Regions from separate parts of the Rahnella sp. AN3-3W3 genome, predicted to be linked through region 1. Evidence: predicted binding sites of a transcription regulator. Region 1 holds the regulator's gene; the other holds the start of a gene.
What was found. The regulator PhoB, encoded in region 1, activates phosphate uptake and scavenging genes when phosphate is short. The targets are predictions, from matches to a motif close to CTGTCATAAAACTGNCNNAT.
Positions count from the first base shown of each region.

Region 2: a site for PhoB is predicted at 4,761-4,780, ahead of pitA (inorganic phosphate transporter PitA). Genes of this name have one in related genera too.

Region 1 covers NZ_JYDG01000013.1:4,510-12,037, reverse strand. Annotated here, with positions in the region: gene UC15_RS05345 (DNA-binding transcriptional regulator) at 1-205, shown strand, start outside; gene phoR (phosphate regulon sensor histidine kinase PhoR) at 237-1,556, opposite strand; gene phoB (phosphate response regulator transcription factor PhoB) at 1,579-2,268, opposite strand; gene sbcD (exonuclease subunit SbcD) at 2,506-3,744, shown strand; gene sbcC (exonuclease subunit SbcC) at 3,741-6,989, shown strand; gene UC15_RS05320 (ABC transporter substrate-binding protein) at 7,226-7,528, shown strand, end outside.
Region 2 covers NZ_JYDG01000022.1:6,469-13,996, forward strand. Annotated here, with positions in the region: gene UC15_RS08400 (LuxR C-terminal-related transcriptional regulator) at 1-553, opposite strand, end outside; gene UC15_RS08405 (hypothetical protein) at 1,232-1,498, opposite strand; gene UC15_RS08410 (LysR family transcriptional regulator) at 1,643-2,533, shown strand; gene UC15_RS08415 (hypothetical protein) at 2,769-3,260, shown strand; gene UC15_RS08420 (NAD(P)/FAD-dependent oxidoreductase) at 3,317-4,531, opposite strand; gene pitA (inorganic phosphate transporter PitA) at 4,852-6,357, shown strand; gene uspB (universal stress protein UspB) at 6,569-6,904, opposite strand; gene uspA (universal stress protein UspA) at 7,244-7,528, shown strand, end outside.

The DNA of each region.
Region 1 (7,528 bases):
GCTGAGAGCCTTTGCAGAAAGCTCTGCCGAACGTATACGCGCGCTGCGGGAAAAAGAAAAAATCAGCCAGGGCGTGCTGGCCAGACTCATCAATATGTCGGCTAACAGCATTCAAAAATGGGAGCGGGATGAAACCAAACCCACCGGTGCTGCTCTGATCTTACTGATGCTGATCGAAGAAAAAGGTTTACAAATCATCTGCTAAAAGAAGCCACAGCGTGGGCTGTGGCTTCTTTTTATCCCTTCACATCGCTTTGGCTGGCCTGTTCCTGAGGAACAATCAGTTTCGGTGCCAGTGTAAATATAAAGCGGGTACCGACGCCGACTTCACTCATCACTTCAAGTTTTGCGTTGTGATGACTCAGGGCGTGTTTGACGATGGCCAGCCCCAGACCGCTGCCGCCCGTCTGGCGCGAACGCGCTTTATCGACACGGTAGAAACGTTCAGTCAGGCGCGGCAGGTGTTGCGGCGCAATACCCGGCCCGTTATCACTGATCTGGAACTGCGCGCCATGCGGCGTTTGTTGCCAGCTGACTTCTATCCGCGTCCCCGCCGGGGTGTGGTTGACGGCGTTGTACACCAGATTCGACACCGCGCTGCGTAACTGATCTTCATTGCCAAAGACCTTCAGTTTCTCGTTTACACGGAACACCACTTCGTGACGGCCACTGCTTAAGGATTGCACTTCGCGCTCCAGCATGCCGAGCATTACCGGAATATCGACTTTCTCGTGCATATCGATATTTGCTGACGCTTCGATTTTCGACAATGTCAGCAGCTGCTTGACCAGCCCGTCCATGCGCCGCGTCTGCTCCTGCATGGTGTCCAGCGCTTTGGTACGAAACGGCTCTTCCAGTTTGGCGTCTTCCATCATTTCCAGATATCCCTGCAATACAGTCAGCGGGGTTCTCAGTTCATGACTGACGTTAGCGAAGAAGTTACGACGTGCACCTTCGAGCTGACGCATCTGCGTAACATCACGCGCCACCATCAGCAATTGCCCTTCGGAATAAGGCATAACGCGAAACTCGACGTAATGCTCGTTATTGAGTTGCAGATTCAGGGCACGGCTGAAATCACGGGTCTGGATCCAGGTACGAAACTCGGGATAACGCAGCAGGTTAAAGATGTGTTGTCCGTTATCTTCCGGCCAGCGGAAACCGAGCAAATCTTGCGCCAGCCCGTTACACCAGAAAATATTGCCCTCTTCCGTCGTCAGTACCACCGCATCGGGTAATGATTCGGCACCACTGCGGAAACGTTTAATGAGCTGACCTAATTCGCGACGGCGACGGCGGTTACGCATCTGCATCTGGTTTAGCCCGTAAAACAAAGGCTCCCAGCTCCAGCGGCCATTCGGCGGGGTTATGCTGCGGTCAAGCCACAGCCAGTGAGAGAGTTTGAGCTGGTTGTAATAATTCCAGCCCAGCGCCGCCAGCAGCGACGCAAAGAGGAGCCAGCCGAAATGGCCGACGAAGATACCGAGGATTAACGCGGGCAGGCAAAAGAGAAAGAATTCACCGGCCAATCGTTTCCATGACAAACGTTCTAGCACACAGATTCTCCGCTGTGGGGACTCAATAACGCGTTGAAAAACGGTATCCGGTTCCACGAACAGTCTGGATCATTCTGTCATGTCCACTGGTTTCCAGCGCTTTACGTAAACGACGAATATGCACGTCTACCGTGCGATCTTCCACATAAACGTTAGTGCCCCAGACGTTATTGAGCAACTGTTCGCGGCTGTAAACACGTTCGGAGTGGGTCATAAAGAAGTGCAATAATTTAAATTCGGTCGGCCCCATATCGAGCGCCTGCTCGTTGGCCATCACACGGTGAGACGACGGATCCAGGCTTAAACCCTGCATGTCGATCACTTCTTCCACCGCCATTGGCGAGATGCGTCGCATCACGGCTTTAATGCGGGCAACCAATTCTTTTGGAGAAAACGGTTTGGTGATGTAATCATCGGCACCGACTTCCAGGCCGCGTACCCTGTCTTCTTCTTCACCGCGGGCGGTCAGCATCATCACCGGAATTTCGCGGGTCAGCGCTTCACGTTTGAGATGTTTGATAAACTGAATACCGGAACCGCCGGGTAACATCCAGTCGAGCAGGATAAGTTCAGGGTAAGGTTCTACCAGCTGGCCAACGGCTGAATCAAAATCTTCAGCTTCTACTGCCTGATAGCCATTCTGTTCCAGTACAAAACACACCATTTCACGGATTGGAGCTTCGTCTTCAACCACCAGTATACGTCTTGCCATCGTAGGTCCTGCCAATAGGTTAGCGATCTTTTATTTGATTGCGGGCGCCATTATGCGTCAGTTTTGTGACAGATTTATGAATAGAAAGGATGGTTCATTACAGTCAAATATGACAGAGACATTTCTTCTATTCAGCTGCCATCTCGCTGAAATTGGTCTGATTTATCGGGGACAGCGTCCCCCGCCGACGTTTATACTTTGCCCCATTGTCGTCATCCAGATCCATACGGGAGTCTCATGCGCCTGATCCACACGTCAGACTGGCACCTCGGCCAGTACTTTTTCACCAAAAGCCGCGCCGCCGAACATCAGGCATTTTTGCGCTGGCTGACTGGTCAGGTGCAGCAACATCAGGTAGATGTCGTGATTGTGGCAGGCGATATATTTGATACCGGTTCCCCGCCCAGCTATGCCCGCGAGCTTTACAACCGCTTCGTCGTCGAGTTGCAACAAACCGGCTGTCAGCTGATTGTACTGGCGGGGAATCACGATTCTGTCGCCACGCTCAATGAATCGCGAGAACTGCTTTCCTGCCTGAATACGCGGGTGATTGCGACCGTCGGCGAAAACCTCTCTGAACAGATTTTAGTGCTCAACCAGCGTGACGGGACACCGGGCGCGGTACTTTGCGCTATTCCGTTTTTACGTCCGCGGGATTTGCTCGCCAGTCAGGCGGGACAATCCGGCAGCGACAAACAGCTGGCATTGCAGGAAGCCATCGCCGCGCATTATGACGCGTTGTGGCAGGCCGCGCAGACCAAACGCGACGAACTCGGCGTTTCGCTACCGATCATTGCTACCGGCCATCTGACCACGGTTGGCGTCAGCACCTCCGATTCCGTGCGCGACATCTATATAGGCACACTCGATGCCTTCCCCGCGCAGGCGTTTCCGCCGGTCGATTACGTGGCACTTGGTCATATCCACCGCGCACAGTGCGTCGCCAAAACCGAACATATCCGTTACAGCGGTTCGCCGATTGCGCTGAGTTTTGATGAACTGAGTAAAGCCAAAAGTGTGTACTTACTGGACTTTGAGGGCGCGACGCTCAACGCCATCGACACGCTGGAGATTCCCGTTTTCCAGCCCATGCAGATAATCAAAGGCTCGCTGGCAGAAATCGAAAAACAACTGGCGCAGTTCGAAGGCGGCGATCCGGCCAAACCGGTGTGGCTGGATATTGAAGTCGCCACGCAGGATTATCTCAGTGATATTCAGCGCCGCATTCAGGCGCTGACGGCAGATTTGCCAGTAGAAGTGGTGCTTTTACGCCGCAGTAAAGAACAGCGTATCAACCGCATTGAGCAACAGGAAAAAGAGACACTCAGCGAACTGAGCGTCAGTGACGTCTTTGAAAGACGGCTGGCACTGGAACCGGATCCTGACGAACCACGTCAGGCGCGGATGCGCACGCTGTTTGCGCAGGTTGTTGAACAGGTCACCAGCGGTCAGAATGCGGAGGACAGCGCACAATGAAAATTCTCAGTTTGCGTTTAAAAAACCTGAACTCGCTGGAAGGCGAATGGAAAATTGATTTCACCGCTGAGCCTTTTGCCAGCAACGGATTGTTCGCCATCACCGGCCCGACCGGCGCGGGGAAAACCACCCTGCTCGATGCCATCTGTCTGGCGCTGTATCATCAGACGCCACGTCTGAACATCACGCCAAGCCAGAACGAGCTGATGACGCGCCACACCGCCGAATCGCTGGCCGAAGTGGAGTTTGAAGTCAAAGGCGTCGGTTATCGCGCGTTCTGGAGTCAGCGCCGCGCCAAAAACTCGCCGGACGGCAATCTGCAGGCACCGAAAGTAGAGCTGGCATTGCTGGCCGACGGCAAAATTCTGGCCGATAAAGTGCGCGATAAACTCGATGCCATCGCCACACTGACCGGGCTGGATTTCGGTCGCTTCACCAAATCCATGATGCTGTCTCAGGGGCAATTTGCCGCATTCCTGAATGCCGATGCCAATGACCGCGCCGAACTGCTGGAGGAACTGACCGGCACCGAAATTTACGGGCTGCTGTCTGAGCGAGTATTTGAGCAACATAAAGAAGCGCGGATAACGCTTGATGGTCTGCACCAGCGCATGGCCGGGATCGAACTGCTCAGCGAAGAACAGCGCCAGACGCTTGAAGCACAACTTGCTGAACTGAACGCGCAGGAAATCACGCTCAGTCAGCAGGCGCAACAGCGCCAGCAGGATCTGAACTGGCTGCAACAGTGGCAGCAGGTGCAGCAAAAACAGCAGCAATCTCAGCAAGAACTGACCGCCGCCGAGCAGGAAAATCTGGCCGCCGCGCCGCAGTTACAGCAACTGGCGCGCAGCGAACCGGCAGAAAAACTGCGTCCGTTGCTCAACGATCGCCAGCGTTGTCAGGATGAATCGCAACGTCTTCAGCAGCAACTGGCGCACCTGACGCAGCAGCAGGAACAGCAAATCGCGCAAATGACGCCGCTGAATCTGGCGGTGGAGCAGGCACAAACGTCACGTCAGAAACAGGCGGAAGAACAGCGTCAGACCCAAACGCTGATCGAAGAAAAAATCCTGCCGCTGGATGGCGAAATCACCCGTTTGCGTAAATCACTGACTGAAACACAGCAGTCTGTCACTGATGTGCAGAAACTTGTCAGTGAGCATAACGCGACGCTGGTGCAAATGACCGCCGAACGACAGAAGCTGGACGAAGAAAGCCGCCAGCATACGACCCGCCAGACCGCGCTGACCGGCGCACTTAACACTGCGCAACAGCGTCTGACTGAGCAGGAAAAACAGCACCCGCTGGCAGCATTGCAGAAACGACAATCCGAACTCACGCAGCTGCGTCCGGTGCGGCAACAGCTGTTTTCACTCGCTCAAATTTTCCCGCAGCTTAATCAGCGCGTGCAGCAACAGCAAAAAGATTTCCTACAGTATCAGACGCAACTGGCTGAAGAAGAACAGCGTCTGGCCACCATCCGCCTGCAATGTCAGAAACAGCTGGAGCATCTCAACGACGTTAAAGCACTGCATAAACAGGAAATGCTGATCGTCAGCCTCGAAGCCGAACGTGCGAATCTGCAAAGCGGCAAAGCCTGCCCGCTGTGCGGTTCCACATCGCATCCGGCGATTGAACATTATCAGGAGGTCAAACCTTCTGAAACGGCGCAGCGCGTCGAGAAAATGCAACTGGAGTTCGATGCGGTAAAAGCCAGCGGTATCGAACTGGCAACAAAAATTAAAAGTCTGAAAGAACAGCAAACGCGGCTGCAAATCCAGCTGGAGCAAGACCAGCAGCAACTGAATGCGCATACCGCAAACTGGCAACAGCTCAGCGCACCGCTGAACCTGACGTTTACGCTACATGACACCGCCGACATCACTCAATGGCTGACCGCCCGTGATGAAGAAGAACAACAATCGCAGGCGCTGATTAGCCAGCACGAACAGCTGGCCCGGGCGCTGCAACAGGCGAAAGATGCCCTGAATGACGCACTGAACGCGCAGCAGAAAGTGCAGCAGCAAAGCGCATTGCTGACCGAACGCGTTACCCGGCTGGAAGAGACGCAGGCGAAATCTCAGCAAGACGTCGAACGGCTGCAAAAGTTGTTTGCAGAAGGCGAAAAAAACCTTTCAGAACTGACTGCTCAACGCCTTGAACTGTTCGGCAACCGCCAGGTGGCGCAGGTTCGCGAGCACTTACATCAGCAACAACAGGCGGCAGAAAAAGCGGTCAGTGACGCGCAAACCGCATTGCAAAAAGCGCAGGAACAGCGCGATCAGCTGGCCGGGCAACTGGCGGGCACTCAACAGCAACAGTTGCAGGCCACAGAACAACTGACGCAGGCGGAGCAGGCGTGGCAACAGGCGCTGAGTGCCAGCGGATTTGCCGATGAAGCCGCGGTGAAACTGGCGCTGCTGGATGACGCACTTCGTCAGCAGCTTCAGCAACGCAAAGAAAATCTGCAACAACAACTGGCGCAGGCGCAGGCATTACTGGCGGATGCCGGTCAGCAGCTCGAAAAACATCGTCTTGCCCGCCCGGCTCATCTGAGTGAAACAGAAAGCGATCTTGACGTTCTGACAGCGCAGCAGGCAGAACTGACGCAACAGCTGAAAGCTTTACAGCAACGTCTGGGCGAAGTGAAAAACCAGCTGGAAAGTGACACATTACGCCACAGCGGACAACAGGCGCTGATAGCTCAGATTGCCCAGGCGCAGCTGACCTGCGATGACTGGGGTTATCTGAATCAGATGATTGGCTCCAGCGACGGCGCAAAATTCCGTAAATTCGCGCAGGGACTGACGCTCGACCATCTGGTGTATCTGGCGAACCTTCAGCTCGAAAAACTGCACGGGCGATATTTGTTGCAGCGCAAAACCAGCGATGCGCTGGAATTACAGGTGGTCGATACCTGGCAGGCGGACGCCGTGCGCGATACCCGCACCTTATCCGGCGGTGAAAGCTTCCTGGTCAGTCTGGCACTGGCGCTGGCGCTGTCTGATCTGGTCAGTGATAAAACCCGCATCGACTCGCTGTTTCTCGACGAAGGTTTTGGCACACTCGACGCCGATACGCTGGATACCGCGCTGGACGCTCTCGACAGCCTGAATGCCTCGGGCAAAACCATTGGCGTGATCAGCCATGTGGAAGCGATGAAAGACCGTATTCCGGTGCAAATCAAAGTGACTAAGGTGAACGGTCTGGGCGTCAGCCGCCTGAGCAGTGAATTTAAAGTCTGACAGATTATCCTGCGGAGCAACTGGCGGGTATATTGCTAGCCATCTGCTCCGCAATGGATCCTGATTGTGAGCAACTGCGCAAAATTCGCACCAGCGCAGTGCGCTCATTGTTTCCAACCCGCTGAATTCCCGCTTATTCCCTCCTGCTGACAAACTGGCACGCACTGTGCTTAACGTTATGTATACAAGTTGCAGTACAAGTTGCAGCGCCTGCATAACCGTTAAGGGAACCGCCCATGAATAACATCAAACCTGAAGTCGATAAAAAACGCCGCCAGCTGATGAAATGGCTCGCCATCACCGGCGGCGTCTCCACGCTTGGCGGTATGATCCCGACCTCGGTCTTTGCGGCTGATGACGATGAAATCCGCATTGGTTACTGGCCGATTGTCGGCGGTTTACCGTTATATGTGGCGCTGGAACAGGGCTTTTTTAAAGAAGCCGGACTGAATGTAAAAGGCGTTAAATTCGCCAGCGCACAGCAAATTGTCGAGGGGATGATTACCGGCAGGATCCACGGGTGCGCTAACGGCACGGCC
Region 2 (7,528 bases), on a different contig from region 1:
TTCGCTTGTGGGTACTGATCGTCTTACTGCTCTTCCCCATTTTTTGCGCTACACCCGAATTGGTCTTCATGCTTTTAATCTCACATAACACTTCGCGTTCCATTGAGGTCAGACACATTCTCGCCGGATGAAATACTTCATTTTTCTTTCTGTTTAAATAGGGGCTGATTGTCATCTGATAATTAAGGTCAACAACACCGGTAATGAGCATCTTTCTCAGCACCGTCAACTCTTCCTGTTCAGAGATGAGCATATCAATGTTCTCTTCAACCAGGCGTGTCAGTCTGTCGTATTGTTCAATTTTAGTGATTACAATGACGCGCGGTGGCTTGTATAAAAAACCCGTTCTCCGGATGAACTTAATCACAGAGTTGAAGTTTTCTACGTTATTATTTATCTCAATAATAATGCAGTCTACGCTCATGCCAATTCCAGATTCGTAGAACTCATTCAATGAAGAAAACAAGTTAACTTTTGAATTGACATGATTAAGGATCGACGAGAGCGTCAGCATCTCATAATAGCCAGAGTGGATAACAACTGTTTGTTTCATTTATCATTCCATTGGTAGTACTTTCCGTTGTAATTCTTTTCTGAGGAAAAATCCTAATCCTCCTAAACACGGGCTAATCTTAGTGAGGCTGTTTTGACATGTCGATAGCGAGGGGGTCTGGCGGGCGGACTTAGGAATTTTCTAAACTTATTAGATAAATCTGTAAAAAACCAAACAACTAAAAATTAAACACCAGCATTTAACATTTTTTTAGCATAAAACCCCAATCAGAAGTGATAAGTAGTCGCATTCTCTGTTTATATTTGCTTTCAACTATTTTTCCAGTCTGATTGACATGGATTACATCGCTATTATTTTGATGGAGAAAATGGCAAATAATCACCAATACTCAATGATCACTAAACATCTCGCTCTTTTTACTCATTTTGCTTAGGAATTTTCTAGTTTCTTAAGTGAAAAAAATCAGAAGGCAGGATTGATTAATTTTGAGCACAAAATAACAAATCTATTACCTCATCCAGGCGGTTCTGCCGTGAAAGTGATGGGGGTTCTGATATCGCAGGGGCTGAGGCGGGGTGTCTCACTGATCAGACAGAATGCAAAGGGCGCAGTAAAGTGCCCTTTGCATTCGAATACATTCACCAAATCAATTATAAGAACTACTTTTATACGCTTTGGATATTTTGGTTATCCTTTTGAAATAATTTTGTTCCACTTTTAATGAGTAAATTCTTTCCCTTCCAGTAATTCTTGCATTAGCCTTAACTCGTCCTTGTAGATATACCGCAACTGATTTCCATCAGAATAAATATCCTGGGCTCCCATGAAAACCAGACATGGGAATGACTCTGGCGCAGATTCAGAAAGGGCGATGTCCAATTCTTCATCAGTGAGAATCGAGGTATTCATAGGGTTATGGTTAATATTCAAATAATCTTCCACGAACCATTTTTCAAATGTTGGTTTATCAGTCAGGACTTTCATTACACCTTCTTTTCAATAGCACGGTAACGGGTGTTATTAGGCATTCCTCTGGGATAAGACACAATAGAGGTTTTTCGAAGTCGTGCTTTGAATTTTTTATATCACCTGAACTAAGTACTTGATCAAAAGAAGAATAACTGAAAAATGAACAATAAATTTGACTATAATCTCATCAAAACGCTGGTGCTGGTGTATGAAACCCGAAGCATGAGTAAATCCGCGCAAGCATTAGGAATATCATCGCCCACGCTGACCTATGCATTAAATAAACTCAGGGATTATTACGATGATCCCTTATTCATCAAATCTGTTAAAGGACTAAAAGCCACGCCGCTGGCTAACCAGCTTTATCCCTCCTTTAAAAATATTGATGAAGAAATATCCCATTCTTTGATGGTAAGTACTGAGGATCCCCCTGAAATTTCTAACGTTATTATCAGAACCAATACGATGATTGAATATTATTTGATTGATAAGTTATTAAAAAATAAAAAGTTTCCCAAGGAGTTAAATTTTACCTTTAATAACCGTATCATGCTGGAAGACCAGCGAAGTACCGCACTGGTATCAAGAGAAGTCGACATCGATATCGGCTCAGCCATCAGGCATAACCACTCGTTCATTTCAACAAAGATTGCTCAGTCACGGATCGTGGGTTTGTGTCGGAAAGGACATCCCCGTATAAAAAACCAATTGAGCGACAAGCAGTGGATGGCAGAAGAGCATATCGTTCTCAGCTCTGCCGAAACCAGCGCTTACCTTCCTGAGAAGCTGTACGGATTGTCTCATCAGAGGAATATCCGTTACAGATCTAACTCGCTGATTAATATGCTTTACTGTATTGAAAAAAGTGATGCTGTGATGTTCTTTCCGGCATTCCTGCTCAAGCACATCCCCGTACACTTAAACGTGCGCAATGTCGAAATCCCCTGGATGGAGGAAGATACTATTGATATTTATGCTTATATTCACAGTAAGGCGAAAAATGACGAGAGACTGGAATGGATTATCCATTTGCTGAAGGATAGAAAATAAATTATGACGGAGTCTGCTGTAAAATATCTTATAGCCTGGAGGCACCACTCGTAAAACTGGACATCAAAAAATCCGATCAATAATGAGCAATTCAGTTTACTAAAAACAATTTTCATTTAACTACATACAATTCTGGAGTGGAGCTTTTAAATTTTTGGCAGCTATTATGGTGTAATCATATATTCACTTCCAATAGGGTGAATTCAAACCTCCCTCAATTTATTAGAAGATTAATATGATTACAATTGAAAGAAGCATTCTCAGAAAAGGCCACATCGGTTTTAAAGTTGCTGCATACCAGCAGCTTGATCATATGCGTACGCTGCACTCATCCTTTCAGAGGGAAGCTGACTGGGCCGGATTTTACGTGGCCAAAACTAAAAATGTGGCGGCGGGATATCGTGTTGATTACCAGCATCCCTACGGGCATACGGTCACGCTTATCCATGATATGAAAGTGCTTATATGTAAAGGACCGGAACTGGAGAACTCAAGTATTACCGGTTTTGCTAAAGCCAGAATGATTATAGATGCCCTGCCAGAGGACATGAAAACATCTGTCATGAAACTGAACAGCCCCTTAATTCCCGCGCTGGGGAGGCTGGGATTTTGTTATCAGGGCCCTCATGATGATGAGGGTGGAATTGAAATCATCATCCCGAACAGGCTGATTGCGTTTGTGGCAATGCATGAGAAAATTGATTTTGGCGTTAACAAATACTTTTAATAAGACGAAAAAATGAGGAGCAGCTGGGAAAATTCTCCGACTGCTCAGATATCCATTTAGGGCTGATTCACTGCGAACGACCGCGCCACCAAATCTTGCGCACACGCCCACGCCGAACTCCAGGCCCACTGGAAGTTATACCCGCCGAGCCAGCCGGTCACATCCACCACTTCGCCGATGAAATACAAACCGGGGACTTTCGCCGCCGCCATCGTTTTAGATGACAACTCTTTGGTATCGACACCGCCGAGTGTCACTTCTGCCGTGCGGTAACCTTCGGTGCCATTCGGCTGCACCTGCCAGTTTTGCAGCTGTTCCACCAGTGCGGCCTGTTGCGGCACGTTAAGCTGTTTGAGCGTCACATCCGGAAGCTGTCCCAGCGTTTGCAAGCATTCGACCAGACGCTTCGGCAACTGCATCGCCAGCGTATTCTTCAGGCTCTGATTCGGATGCTCCTGACGCTGCGTATTCAAAAACGCCGCCAGATCGACATCAGGAAGTAAGTTAACACTTACAAACTCACCAGGCTGCCAGTAGCTTGAAAGCTGTAAAACAGCCGGACCGGAAAGGCCACGGTGAGTAAACAGAATACTTTCGCGGAATACGGTACCGTCTTCGGCGGTCAGCACCGCAGGAACGGAAACGCCGGAAAGCGTCTGTAAATGTTCGAGAAGCGGCTTATGCAGGGTAAACGGCACCAGACCAGCACGGGTCGGCAACACTTTCAGGCCAAACTGCTCCGCCAGACGATAACCAAACGGCGAAGCGCCGAGTCCCGGCATGGAAAGTCCGCCGCTGGCAACAACAAGTGAGTGAGTGCTCACAGTTGAGCCGTTCACGTTGATAACAAAGCCTTCTTCCGTTTTCTGAACGTCGGTGATTTCACTTCTCAGACGCACATCAACGTTACCCGCTTCGCACTCTTTATCAAGCATCGCCACAATCTGCTGCGCGGAGTCATCACAGAAAAGCTGGCCGAGGGTTTTCTCATGCCAGGCGATATTGTAACGGTTGACCATATCGATGAAATCCCACTGGGTGTAACGCGCCAGTGCAGATTTACAGAAATGCGGATTTTCAGAAAGATAAGCCGCCGGCTCGGCGTAAAGGTTCGTGAAGTTGCAGCGTCCGCCGCCCGACATCAGGATTTTACGTCCGGTTTTTTTGCCATTATCCAGCAGCAGAACCCGGCAGCCACCCTGTCCGGCCTGTGCCGCACAGAACATACCTGCAGCACCTGCACCAATGACGACCACATCAACCTGTTCCACTTTTGGCCTCTCTTTATGAATATTCGACTACGTTTTAGATAGGGTTTCCCCTTCTGAGCGGGCGTGCTGCCCACTGAGTGGCGCGAATTGTAAGGGACAGGCGCGTCTTAAACCAGTCAGACAGCTTGCTTTCTGAACGTCGTAAGTAAATGTTTCAAGCGACAAAGGAGGAATAAGATTTTGATAAATAAAAATTTAATTGAAACCGACGCGATTATTGAACTGTTTTTAGTCAAAAAAATGTCATATTTTCCTTTTCCCCTCACCCTGTTCTCGCAGATAATGCGCGGCGTTCATGACCACTAACTGGCGTAACAATTATGCTGCATCTATTTGCCGGGTTGGATATTCATACCGGTTCGTTGTTGATTCTCGCGTTACTGTTTGTTCTGTTCTACGAAGCGATTAACGGCTTCCATGATACGGCCAACGCAGTAGCAACCGTCATCTATACCCGGGCAATGCGTTCGCAATTAGCGGTCGTGATGGCAGGGGTATTTAACTTCTTTGGCGTTCTGCTGGGTGGTTTGAGCGTGGCCTATGCCATCGTCCATTTACTCCCAACCGATCTGCTGCTCAATGTAGGTTCCGCACATGGTCTTGCCATGGTGTTCTCTATGTTACTGGCGGCGATCATCTGGAACCTCGGCACCTGGTATTTTGGTTTGCCGGCGTCCAGTTCCCATACCCTTATCGGCGCCATCATTGGCGTAGGGCTGACCAATGCATTAATGACCCACACTTCCGTGGTCGATGCATTAAACATCCCTAAAATGATTGGTATTTTTGCTTCGCTGATTATCTCTCCGCTGGTCGGGATGATTATCGCCGGTACCATGATTTTCCTGCTGCGCCGTTACTGGAGTGGCAATAAGAAACATGCCCGTATCCACCTGACACCGGCGGAACGTGAGAAGAAAGACGGCAAGAAAAAGCCGCCATTCTGGACACGTACCGGTCTGATTCTGTCGGCTATCGGCGTGAGTTTCTCTCACGGCGCTAACGATGGTCAGAAGGGTATCGGTCTGATCATGCTGGTGCTGATTGGTGTGGCGCCAGCGGGTTTTGTGGTGAATATGAACGCGACCGGTTACGACATTACCCGTACCCGCGACGCCGTGACTCACCTCGGCCAGTATTACCAGCAACATGTTGATGCCGTGCCGCACGTGGTTGCACAGACCCCAATGGTGCCTGCACCGGACGTCAATATCGCACCGACCGATGAGCCTAAAGTGTTCCACTGCGACAGCAGCCACGCACTTGACGCTATCGGCCGCGCGCAAACACTGCTGACCAATCTTCAGTCTTACAGCGACCTGGCACCGGAAGAACGCAGCCATATGCGCCGTCTGCTGATGTGTGTTTCTGATACTGCGGATAAAGTGGCCAAGCTGCCGGAAACCTCTCCTGCGGATAAACGCTTCCTCGGCGAGCTGAAAACAGACATTCTGCAAACCGTTGAATACGCACCAATCTGGATCATCATTGCTGTCGCTTTGGCGCTGGCACTGGGTACCATGATTGGCTGGAAACGCGTGGCGACCACCATCGGTGAGAAGATTGGTAAGAAAGGCATGACGTACGCACAAGGCTTGTCTGCACAGCTGACCGCGGCCGTTTCTATCGGCGTTGCCAGCTATACGGGTATGCCGGTTTCCACCACACACGTGCTGTCTTCTGCGGTGGCAGGGACCATGATTGTGGATGGCGGCGGTGTGCAGTCGAAGACCGTGAAGAACATTGCAATGGCGTGGATCTTAACCCTGCCAGTGTCGATTGTCCTTTCCGGCGTGCTGTACTGGCTTGCGCTGAAGCTGATCTGATAGCTTTCTGAACGGCATTAAAAAGGCGACCCTGCTCAGCACGGTCGCCTTTTTTGTTTCCTTTTCCACACATCCTCCCTAATTCATAACCAAAGTAACTGGAGTTGCAGCAAGGCAGCAAGCGAGAGAATCCCGATGCGCTGACACAAGTCAGTGATTCGGGTGAACGAGAGCCGCTAACGCCGCTGCAGCTTCAAGTACGAAGGGTATGCTAATACCAGATCAGCATCGCTAACATACTGATTAAAATTAATCCGACCAGTGCAGTTGTCAGCATAAACTGACCGCGGACCCGTTCACAACGGCGGATAAACTCAGGATCGTGATGTTCAACATAGCGCTGAGCATAAATGTAACGCACCAGTCTTATTTGTTTGCTGGGCTGACCGTGCGACGTGAAGAATCCCCCGCCATCAACGTACTGATACAGCAGCGGATCGCACCCCCGCAGTACCACCAGCAATGCGCGCAAAGAAGAGTAATAGCGCAGCATATTCACGACACACACAAAACATAAAGCCCAAAACAGCGCAACGGGACTGATCATGATTCCCCCTCAAGGCGAACTGACACCGCGCAATGCACCGGTAAAATAGCGGCGCATACCCGACGTTTCGCCCTGCCTTTCCGCAATTTCACACCCCCGGGCAAACTGCGCCCGCCCTCTTTTCGTACCACAGAAGATTGCCAAAGCAGGAGAAGCCTGCATTATTGAGTGTAGGAAACGAATCCCGAACTGTTCATATTATTTCTATCTATAGATGCCCGGATTTCGAAATGGGATCTGTATGCTTGATTTCTCTGACCATTTTGGCGCTATACTGAAGTCATGACATTCGCATGATGCTGATATTGCTATTAACCGACTTATGGAAGGAGTTTTCTTATGGCTTACAAACACATACTGATTGCTGTTGACCTCTCACCTGAGAGCAAAGTTTTAGTCGAGAAAGCGGTTTCCATGGCGCGTCCGTATAACGCCAAGGTGTCCCTGATCCACGTTGATGTGAACTATTCAGACCTGTACACCGGTCTTATCGACGTCAATCTGGGCGACATGCAGAAACGTATTTCCGAAGAGACGCACCACGCGCTGAACGAACTGTCGCAAAACGCCGGTTACCCGATTTCAGAAACCCTGAGCGGCAGCGGTGATTTAGCGCAGGTGCTG